Regions from separate parts of the Streptomyces sp. NPDC003034 genome, predicted to be linked through region 2. Evidence: riboswitches for the same ligand, from Rfam matches in the RefSeq annotation. Region 2 holds a riboswitch; the other holds the start of a gene.
The links. Region 2 has a riboswitch for S-adenosylmethionine ahead of ACWDX7_RS06490 (aminotransferase class V-fold PLP-dependent enzyme). Riboswitches for the same ligand answer to the same signal wherever they lie in the genome.
Positions count from the first base shown of each region.

Region 1: linked by a shared signal. The riboswitch ahead of thrC (threonine synthase) and the one ahead of ACWDX7_RS06490 (aminotransferase class V-fold PLP-dependent enzyme) in region 2 are both predicted to bind S-adenosylmethionine.

Region 1 is NZ_JBSFTS010000009.1:96,194-101,830, reverse strand. It holds gene ACWDX7_RS12625 (alpha,alpha-trehalose-phosphate synthase (UDP-forming)) at 1-1,393, opposite strand, end outside; gene ACWDX7_RS12620 (glucosyl-3-phosphoglycerate synthase) at 1,461-2,438, opposite strand; SAM riboswitch class I at 2,613-2,771, shown strand; gene thrC (threonine synthase) at 2,789-4,093, shown strand; gene ACWDX7_RS12610 (MoaD/ThiS family protein) at 4,128-4,403, shown strand; gene ACWDX7_RS12605 (cold-shock protein) at 4,820-5,026, shown strand; gene groL (chaperonin GroEL) at 5,415-5,637, shown strand, end outside.
Region 2 is NZ_JBSFTS010000004.1:10,163-15,799, reverse strand. It holds gene qcrB (cytochrome bc1 complex cytochrome b subunit) at 1-410, shown strand, start outside; gene trpD (anthranilate phosphoribosyltransferase) at 603-1,667, shown strand; SAM riboswitch class IV at 1,759-1,875, shown strand; gene ACWDX7_RS06490 (aminotransferase class V-fold PLP-dependent enzyme) at 2,095-3,513, shown strand; gene ACWDX7_RS06485 (ferredoxin) at 3,527-4,108, shown strand; gene ACWDX7_RS06480 (Lrp/AsnC family transcriptional regulator) at 4,113-4,394, opposite strand; gene ACWDX7_RS06475 (rhomboid family intramembrane serine protease) at 4,391-5,113, opposite strand; gene ACWDX7_RS06470 (hypothetical protein) at 5,359-5,598, shown strand.

The DNA.
Region 1 (5,637 bases), on a different contig from region 2:
GGTGCTTGGTGCGCTCCGCCCGCTCGGGCTCCGGCATGGACAGCGCCGCGTGCAGCGCCCGCGCCGTCTCCGTGACGTCGTACGGGTTCACCGTCAGCGCGGCCTCGCGGAGTTCCTCGTAGGCCCCCGCCCCGGTGGACAGCACCAGCGCGCACCCGGCCTCCGACACCACCGGGATCTCCTTCGCCACGAGGTTCATCCCGTCCCGCACCGGGTTCACCAGGGCCACGTCCGCCATCCGGTAGGCGGCGAGCGAGCGCGTGAAGTCGTCCTTCACCGACACCAGCACCGGCTGCCAGTCGTCCGTACCGAACTCCTCGTTGATCTCCTGCGCCAGCTCCCGCACCGACTCGGTGTACGCCCGGTAGACCTCCAGGTCCTGCCGGGACGGGTAGGCGGAGGCCAGGTGCACCACCTTGCCGCGCCACTCGGGGTGCGTGGTCAGCAGCTCCCGGTAGGCCCGCAGTCCCCGCAGGATGTTCTTCGACAGCTCCGTGCGGTCCACCCGGACGATCGTCTTGCGGTCCCCGACCTCAGCCCGCAGCTCCGCGAGCTTCTCGTCCACCTCCGGCCGGTGCGCCAGCGCGCGCAGCTCGTCCGCCTCCACGCCGAGCGGGTATTCGGTCACCTCGGTGAACCGGCGTTCCGCGTACCCGGTCCCGTCCGCCTTCAGCCTGCGGTGCCACACCCCGCGCTCCGCGCTGCCGGCCGGGAGGGAGCCCTCCGCCACACCGCTCGCGTCGTCCATGTTCGCGCCGGTGATGAAGTTGGACGCCCACTCCCACGTGTGGAAGCCCAGCCTGTCCGCCCCGAGCATCCCCCAGACCAACTGGCGCCTGATGTCGTCGGGCAGCATGTAGAGGAACTCCCGGGACGCCCAGGGGGTGTGCGTGAAGTGGGAGATCCGCAGGTCCGGCCGCAGCTCGCGCAGCGCGCCCGGCACCAGCGCCAGGTGGTAGTCCTGCACCAGCACGCAGGCCCCCTCGCCCGCCTCCTGCGCCAGCGCCTCCGCGAAGGCCTGGTTGTAGGCGACGTACGAGTCCCACTGCCGCCGGAACGCCGCGTCGAAGGCGGGCTCGCGCGGAATCTCGTACAGGTGGTGGTGGGTGAACCAGAGCACGGAGTTCGCGATGCCGTTGTACGCGTCGTCGTAAACGGCGGGATCGATGTCCAGCATGCGGACGCCCTCTTCGGCGACGCCCCGGCGGACCGCCTCGCGGTCCGCCTCCGAGAGCGCCGCGCAGATCCACACCGCGTCCGGCTGCTCGGCGAGGGCCGTGGAGAGACCGGAGACGAGACCGCCCCCGCCGCGCCGGGCACTGAGCGTGTCGTCGGCGGCGAGAGCGTAGGAGAGCGGGCCGCGGTTCGCTGCAACGAGTACCTGAGAAGCCATGCGGCCAACCTAGCCCGGGTCGCTCCTGCTCAAACGTGCCCGAGGTCCCGTCCCGGGCCCCCCGGGTTCACGCCGCCCGGTGCCGCGCGTACTCCGGGACGCCGAGCATCGGCGGGCGCTCCTCGGTGTCCACCGGGTACGTGCGCGGCACGAAGCCGTCCGGTCCCCGCTCGAACTGCGTCAGCTCCGGCCGGACGAGATGCCCGCGCGACAGCCTCAGCTGCGCCGTCCGGTAGATCGCCGCGGCCATCCGGCCCAGCGCCTGCCCGTCCTGGTGGCGGTGGAGCCGTACGCCGACGTCCACCTGGGCCAGCGCGTCCAGCCCGGCCGTGTGCAGCGCGTCCACCAGCAGGCCCAGCTCGACGCCGTACCCGACGGGGAACGGCAGCCGCTCCAGCAGGGAGCGGCGTACGGCGTACTCGCCGCCCAGCGGCTGCACGAAGCCCGCCAGCCGCGGCCAGTGCAGGTTCAGCAGCGGGCGGGCCACCAGCTCGGTGACCCGGCCGCCCTGGCCGGGGGTCTTGCCGGAGGCGAACCCGTCGAATTCCGTGCCGAGGGGGCGGTCGTACATGGCCTTGACGAACTGCACGTCCGGCTCGGTCAGCAGCGGGCCCACGGTTCCGGACACGAAGGCGGCCGAGAAGTCCCGCAGGTCGGCGTCCACGAAGCAGACGATGTCGCCGGTGGTGGCCAGCAGCGAACGCCACAGCACCTCGCCCTTGCCGGGCAGGGCCGGGACGCGCGGCAGGATGTCGTCGCGGTGCACCACGCGGGCGCCGGCCCGGGCCGCCAGCTCCGCGGTCCGGTCGGCCGAGCCCGAGTCGATCACGACCAGCTCGTCGACCAGGGGGACCGGCAGTCCCTCGATCAGCTCACGCCGGATCACCTCGACTATGGCGCCGACCGTCGCCTCCTCGTCCAGCGCCGGCAGCACCACGCTGACGGTGGTGCCGGCCGCCCGTTTGCGGTCGAGCAGCTGGGTGAGCGGTCGGTCGGCCGCGGACCAGGAGCGGTCGGCCAGCCAACGCTCCACCTCTTCCAGCACTTTCAGCACTCCCTGGTTTGGGTCGATATGGGATCCATCTCGCGGTTCGGACGGCTGTCTCACCCGCCCGGGCCTTCGGTTACAGTCTTGAGCAACGCGAAGGACCACCGCATGTCGGGGTCCTCGCGGACAAACGCCCGGGTGCGCCATAGAGCGCGTATCCCGGTGCCATACCGCTCATCCAGAGGGGCAGAGGGACACGGCCCGTTGAAGCCCCGGCAACCCTCCAGTCGGTTCTCGCGATCAGGCACATCGGTGCCAGCAGTGAGGTCCCCGGCTAGGGAAGGTGCCAATTCCGTCTCATGGCGAAGTGCGCCATGGGGAAGATGAGGAGAAAGGGCCTCGCCATCATGGCTGCACAGACTGCTACCACCTCTGCCGACCACGGTTCCGCCGACCTCGGTTCTGTTGACCTCGGACCCGCCACCGGCCTTTCCTGCCGGGAGTGCGCCACCCGCTTCCCGCTCGGCCCCATTTTCGCCTGCGCCGAGTGTTTCGGTCCGCTGGAAGTGGCCTACGAGCTGCCGACCGGTGACCCGGAAGCGCTGCGCGCCGCGATCGAGGCCGGCCCCGACAACATCTGGCGCTACGCGCCGCTGCTGCCCGTCCCGGCGGACGTGGCCTCCAAGCCGAGCCTGAACCCCGGCTTCACCAAGCTGGTCGACGCCGCCAACCTGGGCAAGGAGCTCGGCTTCACCGGCAAGCTCTACGTCAAGGACGACTCCGGCAACCCGACGCACTCCTTCAAGGACCGCGTCGTGGCCATCGCGGTCGAGGCCGCCCGCGCCTTCGGCTTCACCACCCTGTCCTGCTCCTCCACCGGCAACCTGGCCGGCGCCGTCGGCGCCGCGGCCGCCCGGGCCGGTTTCCGCTCCTGCGTGTTCATCCCGCACGACCTGGAGCAGGGCAAGGTCGTCATGGCCGGTATCTACGGCGGCGACCTCGTGGGCATCGAGGGCAACTACGACGACGTCAACCGCTTCTGCTCCGAGCTCATCGGGGACCCGCTCGGCGAGGGCTGGGGCTTCGTCAACGTCAACCTGCGGCCGTACTACGGCGAGGGCTCCAAGACCCTCGCGTACGAGATCTGCGAGCAGCTCGGCTGGCGGCTGCCCGACCAGATCGTGATCCCGATCGCGTCCGGCTCACAGCTGACGAAAATCGACAAGGGTCTGCAGGAGCTCGTCAGGCTCGGCCTCGTGGAGGACAAGCCGTACAAGATCTTCGGTGCCCAGGCGGAGGGCTGCTCCCCGGTGTCGACCGCCTTCAAGGCCGGTCACGACGTGGTCCGCCCGCAGAAGCCGAACACCATCGCCAAGTCGCTGGCCATCGGCAACCCGGCGGACGGCCCGTACGTCCTGGACATCGCCCGCCGCACCGGCGGCTACGTCGAGGACGTCAACGACGAGCAGGTGGTCGAGGCCATCAAGATCCTCGCTCAGACCGAGGGCATCTTCGCCGAGACGGCGGGCGGCGTGACCGTCGGCGTGACGAAGAAGCTGGTCGAGAACGGGCAGCTCGACCCGTCGTTGACCACCGTGATCCTGAACACGGGTGACGGCCTGAAGACCCTGGAGGCGGTGGCCGCGGACAGCGGGCAGACCGCCACCATCCGCCCGAGCCTGGACGCGTTCCGCGCCGCCGGGCTGGGCTGACCCTCCTCCCGCACACCGGAAAGGCAGTAGCGCCATGAGCGTCAATGTCCGCATCCCCACCATCCTGCGCACCTACACCGGCGGCCAGGCCGAGGTCCCGGCCGAGGGCGCGACCCTCGCCGAGGTCATCGAGTCCCTGGAGCGGAGCCACCCGGGCATCGCCGCGCGCGTCCTGGACGACCAGGGCAAGCTGCGCCGCTTCGTCAACGTGTACGTCAACGACGACGACGTGCGCTTCGAGGGTGGACTGCAGACGGCGACCCCGGACGGCGCGGGCGTCTCGATCATCCCCGCGGTCGCCGGCGGCTGACCGGGCGGACCGCTGCCGCTGCCCCGTCCGGCTGATAAGCAAAACCGTAATTACCCCCTCCGCTATAAACGGAGGGGGTAATTCTGTTTGATTGGGCGCGGTAGAGTTGGGGAAGTCCCCTCCGCTGTTCTTGCCCGCCGCATATGAGCGGGCCGCGCCAGGGTCGACATCGGGTCAATGTGCAAGCGCGGTATGAGGCTTTGGCGAGATATGCCGGGCCCGAGTTGCCCTGGAATGTGCCCAATTTTCACTCTATTTCAATGTTTCCGCGTGTCCAGAATTCTCGTCGGATTGACCTGTTGCAGACAGCACCGGCGCGGATACATTCAGCCTCGGTCGACGCGTTCCGGCGCAAGTTCTGACCCGGGAGCGCGAAGTGCGTTCCCGCGCAAGGGCCAGTAATAGGGGAGTTAGGCATGGCTCAGGGCACCGTCAAGTGGTTCAACGCGGAGAAGGGCTACGGCTTCATCGCGGTCGACGGTGGTGCGGATGTGTTCGTCCACTACAGCGCCATCCAGATGGACGGGTACCGCACCCTTGAAGAGGGTCAGCGGGTCGAGTTCGAGATCTCGCAGGGCCAGAAGGGGCCGCAGGCGGACATGGTCAAGCTCGCACTCGGCTAGTCCGGGGGCTGGTCCGGCGCGATCGACCGCCGACGCCTACACACGTACGCGTATACGTCGTACACACGAGGGGCCCACATCCTGGACACGGGATGCGGGCCCCTCGTACGTCGTCCCCTTCCGGCCCTTGTCCCACCTGCTTCTTCGCCGCGCGTTGCCCCGAGCCGCTTGCACTCGCGGGGGTCGAGTGCTAATCATTGGCGTTAGCACTCTCCAGGTGAGAGTGCTACTCAACGAGGACCGGGTCGGTGAGGCCCGCAGGGTCCGGCGGGAAGGAACCGCCGGGCACGCAGGCCGTCCGTCGCGGGCGCGGGCGCGGTCCGGAGCAATCCACCCCTTCCCCCATGGCCTACGGCATGGGAGGGACCCCCTGGGAGGACCACTTCAGATGGCCAAGATCATTGCGTTCGACGAGGAGGCCCGGCGCGGCCTCGAGCGTGGGATGAACCAGCTCGCCGACGCCGTCAAGGTCACCCTTGGCCCCAAGGGTCGCAACGTCGTCCTTGAGAAGAAGTGGGGCGCCCCCACGATCACCAACGACGGCGTCTCCATCGCCAAGGAGATCGAGCTCGAAGACCCGTACGAGAAGATCGGCGCCGAGCTGGTCAAGG
Region 2 (5,637 bases):
ACCTCTCGATCAACGCGATCACCTGGTTCGTCCGGATCGGCTTCTTCGTCGTACCGATCCTCGCCTTCATCATCACCAAGCGGATCTGCCTCGGCCTCCAGCGCCGGGACCGGGACAAGGTGCTGCACGGTCGCGAGACCGGCATCATCAAGCGTCTGCCGCACGGTGAGTTCGTCGAGGTCCACGAGCCGCTCCCGCAGGGCCAGCTGCACAAGCTGACCTCGCACGAGCAGTACCGGCCCGTCGAGCTCGGCCCGACGGTCGACGAGAACGGCGTGGTGCGCAAGCCCAAGCTCGGCGAGAAGATGCGCGCCAAGCTCAGCAAGGGCTTCTACGCCGAGGACAACCAGATCCAGAAGCCCACGGTGGAGGAGTACAAGGAGATCCAGAGCGGCCACGGCCACCACTGATCTCCCACCGCGTGCCGGTAGGACCGCATGACCGCATGACCGCATGAGGGACTGATTTCGGTCAGTCCTGGTGTCGCCACGGCGAGAGCCCCGTCCAGTGTCTGGACGGGGCTCTTTGCCGTCTCCGGGGCTGGATAGGCTGAAGCCCTTCCCATTCGACGTGGAATCCTTGACCAGCAGCAGGAGCGGACCATGAACGTGGTGACCCCGGCAGGCGGCGACAGCGTGGCGGCCCGCGGCTGGCCGGGCGTACTGGACGCCCTGCTCAGCGGAGAGGACCTGCGCGCCGACGACACGGCCTGGGCCATGGACCGGATCATGCGCGGGGAAGCCACCGACGCCCAGATCGCCGGCTTCGCCGTCGCCCTGCGGGCGAAGGGGGAGACGGTCGCCGAGATCAACGGCCTGGTACGCGCCATGTACGAGCACGCCAACCTGATCGAGGTACCGGGCCGGACGGTGGACATCGTCGGCACCGGCGGCGACGGCGCCAAAACGGTGAACATCTCCACGATGTCGGCCATCGTGGTCGCCGGTACGGGCGCCAAGGTGGTCAAGCACGGCAACCGGGCCGCGTCCTCCGCGAGCGGGGCCTCGGACGTCCTGGAGAAGCTCGGCGTCAACCTCGACCTCACCCCGGCGCGGGTGGCGGAAGTGGCCGAGCGGGCCGGCATCACCTTCTGCTTCGCGGTGAAGTTCCACCCGGCGCTGCGCCATGTGGCCGCGGCCCGCAAGGAGCTCGGCATCCGCACCACCTTCAACTTCCTCGGCCCGCTGACCAATCCGGCGCGCGTACGGGCGCAGGCCACGGGTGTGGCCGACGCCCGGATGGCCCCGATCGTGGCGGGCGTGCTCGCCGAACGCGGTTCCTCCGCCCTGGTGTTCCGGGGCGACGACGGCCTCGACGAGCTGACGACCACGGCCACGTCGCGGGTGTGGTGGGTGCGCGAGGGCCGGGTGGAGGAGCAGGCCTTCGACCCGCGCGACGTGGGCATCTCCCTGGTGGACGTGGCGGAGCTGCGCGGCGCGGACGCCTCGTACAACGCGGACGTCGCCCGCCGCCTGCTGTCGGGCGAGCGGGGACCGGTCCGCGAGGCGGTCCTGCTGAACGCGGCCGCGGCGCTGGTGGCCCTGGACCCGGGCGCGGGCACGCTGGAGGAGCAGATCGCGGCGGGCATCGCCCGGGCGGCGGAGGCGATCGACTCCGGTTCCGCCCGTGCCGCGCTGGAACGCTGGGTGGCCGCGAGCAACGCGTAGGCCACGCGCAAGCCCTTTTGGGCCAAGGCCCCGGTCCGCCATTCGGACCGGGGTCTTGCCGTGGGCGGATCTTGTGGCAGGATGCTGACCAGGTCACGAGTGACAGCGTTCAGGCCCCGGCTTGCTGTCCGGCAACCCTCCTTCCGTGGCGGGGTGCCCCGGGTGATGACCGGGTCGTAGGCAGTGAGGTCTACGGCAAGCGCGGATCCCTCGATACCAGGGGTCCTGGTCTTTTCGAGGAGCGTTTTCCGTGAGCAAGCGAATGCGATAGGGCGACTCGCCCCTTCTTCCACCCCCGGACCAGGGCCACTTCGTGCACCCCTCCCGTCCGGGGCTCCCCGTACCCGCCGCACGGCCGTCCGGCCGTCGCCCCGCCGCGTACGGGCACACCGAAGCCATTCACCCCTGCCTGCCGGGAGATACCGCCATGTCCGCTGTGCTGTCCGCATCCCTGAACACCGCCGCCACCGCCACCGCCGAGGCCGCCTGTACCGAGCCGCTGCCCGTCCTCGGCCGCGACGTCACCGTCCCCCTCGTCACCGGCGGCGAACTCACCTACGCCGCCCTCGACTACGCGGCGAGCGCCCCCGCCCTGCAGCGCGTCTGGGACGACGTCGCCGCCTACGCCCCGTACTACGGCAGCGTGCACCGCGGCGCCGGCTACCTCTCCCAGCTCTCCACCGACCTCTTCGAGCAGAGCCGGGCCACGGTGGCCGAGTTCCTCGACTGCCGCCCCGGCGACCAGGTCGTCTTCACCCGCTCCACCACCGACTCGCTGAACCTGCTCGCCGCCGTGCTGCCGGCCGGCTGCCAGGTCTTCGTCTTCGAGACCGAGCACCACGCCTCGCTGCTGCCGTGGACGGACGCCCAGGTCACGTACCTCAACGCCCCCCGGACCGCGGACGAGGCCGTCGCCATCCTGGAGCGGGCCCTCGCCGGCCGGGAGCCGTCCCCTGGCTCTTCGAGCTGGGGAGACCCCAAGGGGCCGGCGCTGGTCTGCGTCACGGGCGCGTCCAACGTCACCGGTGAACTGTGGCCGGTGAAGGAACTCGCCGCCGCCGCACACGCCCACGGCGCCCGCATCGTGCTCGACGCCGCCCAGCTGGCCCCGCACCACCCCGTCTCCGTGCGGCACCTGGACGTGGACTGGGTCGCCTTCTCCGGACACAAGCTCTACGCACCCTTCGGCTCGGGCGTCCTGGCCGGCCGGGCGGACTGGCTGCGGGAGGGCGAGCCGTACCTGGCGGGCGGCGGCGCCTCGCGGACGGTGGCCCGCCGCGAGGACGGCGGCGTGGACGTCGAGTGGCACACCACGGCCGCCCGCCACGAGGCCGGCTCCCCGAACGTCATCGGCGTCTACTCGATCGCCTCCGCCTGCCGCGCCCTGACCGAGGCGGGCTTCGAGAACCTGCTCGCGCGGGAGCGGCGGCTCATCGCCACGGTCCGGGCGGGCCTGGCGGAGGTCCCGCAGGTGCGGGTGCTGTCCCTGTTCGGCGACGACGCGCTGCGGGTCGGGGTCATCTCCTTCGTGGTGGACGGCTGGAACAGCTCCCACTTCGCGGCGGCGCTGTCCGCGGAGTACGGGATCGGCGTGCGCGACGGGCTGTTCTGCGCGCACCCGCTGGTGCGCACGCTGCTGGGCAGCGAGCCGCAGGCCCAGGGCGAGTGCGGGGCCCCCGAGGCGGCGCCGGGCGAGCGGTCCCTCAACGCGATCCGGGTCAGCTTCGGCGCCGGCACCCCGGACGAGCACGTGGAGCGGTTCGTCCGCGCGGTGAAGGAGCTCGTCGCGGAGGGCGCGAAGTGGCAGTACCGCACGGAAGAGGGCCGCTGCGTCCCGGCCGTGTGACAGGCTGCGGATCATGAGGTACTGGGACCCGATGCCGACCGTCCGAGCCTGCGTCGTCGGCGAACCGCTGCCGGGTCATGCGCAGTGGGTGCCGGCGTACGCCCCGCCGTGGGGCGAATGGCCGGACGCGTGGACGGAGCGCGACTGGCGCAATGTGCCGGGGCCGTTCTACGGCGCGGGGACCGACACCTGCTGGGTGGGGCGGGAGGTCGCGCCTGCCCAGGTGCTCTACGACGACGATTCGGGCCAGGAGTTCGTCTATCGACAGCCCCGCGACGCCGAGGAGACGTACCGGGTCATCGCTGCCGCGTCCCAGGACCCGATGGTGGGCTACCAGTGCAACGGCGACGCACACTGGACCCCTGAGCTGGTCCGTCAGTGGTGGAGCGAGCACGGCCGCGTGCGCGAGTGGGCCGTGGCCCTGGACCGGAAATGGTCCGTCTCGGAGCGGGAGGACGAGCGCGAGGCTGCTTCAGGGGCCCGCGATTACGTCGCCCACATCGACGGCGGCCTCGCGGACTACCTGCGCGGATACCTGTTCTGGCTCGGAGAGGGCCGCCCCGCCCGGTCGGGAGAGGCGCTGCCCCCGCTATGAGCCGCTACGCGTCGAGACCGATCGCGAAGGCCGCCTCCAGGTCGTGCTGGGAGTACGTACGGAACGCCACGTGCGTGTCCGTCGCCTCGACGCCCGGGATCTTGCTGATCCGGCCCGGGATGATGTCCGCCAGGTTCTCGTGGCGGGCCACGCGGACCAGCGCGATCAGGTCGTACGTACCCGTGACGGAGTAGACCTCGCTGACGCTGTCCAGCGCGGCGATGGACTCGGCGATCTCGGGGATGCGGTCCACACTGGTCTTGATGAGCACGATCGCGGTGATCACGGCTGGCTGTCTCCCTCGGTGGCCGTCGCTGGTCGCCTCACTCTAGTCCCACGCCGGTAGCGCACCCCCGCGTACAGGAAGCCGAGCGAGAAGCCCACCAGGTGGGCCAGATAGGCGACCCCCGGACCGCTCTCGGCGCGGTGCGCCGCCACTCCTTGGAGGGCGAACCAGAACAACAGCACGATCCACGCGGGAAAGCGCAGCGGCAGGAAGAACAGGAACGGGAACAGGCTCGTCACCCGGGCGCGCGGCAGCAGGCACAGGAAGGCGCCCAGCACCGCGGAGATGGCCCCGGACGCCCCGACCAGCGTCTGCGAGGACCCCGCGTTGGCCGCCGCGTACACGGCCAGGGCCAGGTAGCCCGTACAGACGTAGAAGGCGAGGAACGCCGCGCGGCCCATCCGCTGCTCCGTCATCCGGCCGAAGACGTGCAGGAAGAGCATGTTGCCGAGCAGGTGCGGCCAGCTGCCGTGGACGAACAGGGCGGTCAGCGGCGTCAGCAGGGCGCGGACGCCGCCGGTGAAGAGCTCGGCCGGGATCACGCCCCAGCGCCGGAAGTACGCCGTCCCGGCGGCCAGCAGCTCGTCGCCCGTCCCGTAGGCCGGGTCGAGCCCCGACGCCGGGCCCAGGAGGAACACGACTGCGCAGCCGGCGATCAGCGCGTGGGTGACCACCGGTCCCCGGGCAGCCTCGCGTACCGCCCGCCACCTTACGATCATGCGACAGAGCATGACTCAACAGCGCCCGCCGGGAGCGGTGGCAGGCCGTAGGGTTACGAGCTGCGGTCCGCGGACCGACGTGAGCGGCCCGACAGGCGGGTATGCGCCCCTGGACGGCCTTACGCCAGCAGGGCCATCCGCGCACGGCCGTCCGCGCTCCCGGCCTCCGCGCGCCCGGCCGGACGCGGACGGTCCGGCCCGCGGGCGGCTTTAATTGAATCAGCTACGAAGGAGAGAGCGGCCTGATGACGGTTCCCCTGCCGACCGACACCACTCGGTGGCGCTGCACCCTGTGCGGCAACCTCACGCGTTTCGACGTCACCCGTTCGTCGAAGGTCGTGGAATACGTACACCTGGACCTCGCCGGGGAGCCCAAGGTCGAGGAGCGCGAGGTGGTCAATGAGACCATCGAGTCGGTCCGCTGCCGGTGGTGCAACGCGGTGGACCAGATCGAGCTCGTGGACAGGCCGGGCGCGGACTCCTGACGGAGGCGCGCCCACAGGAAGATCACGGTAGGGGTGACG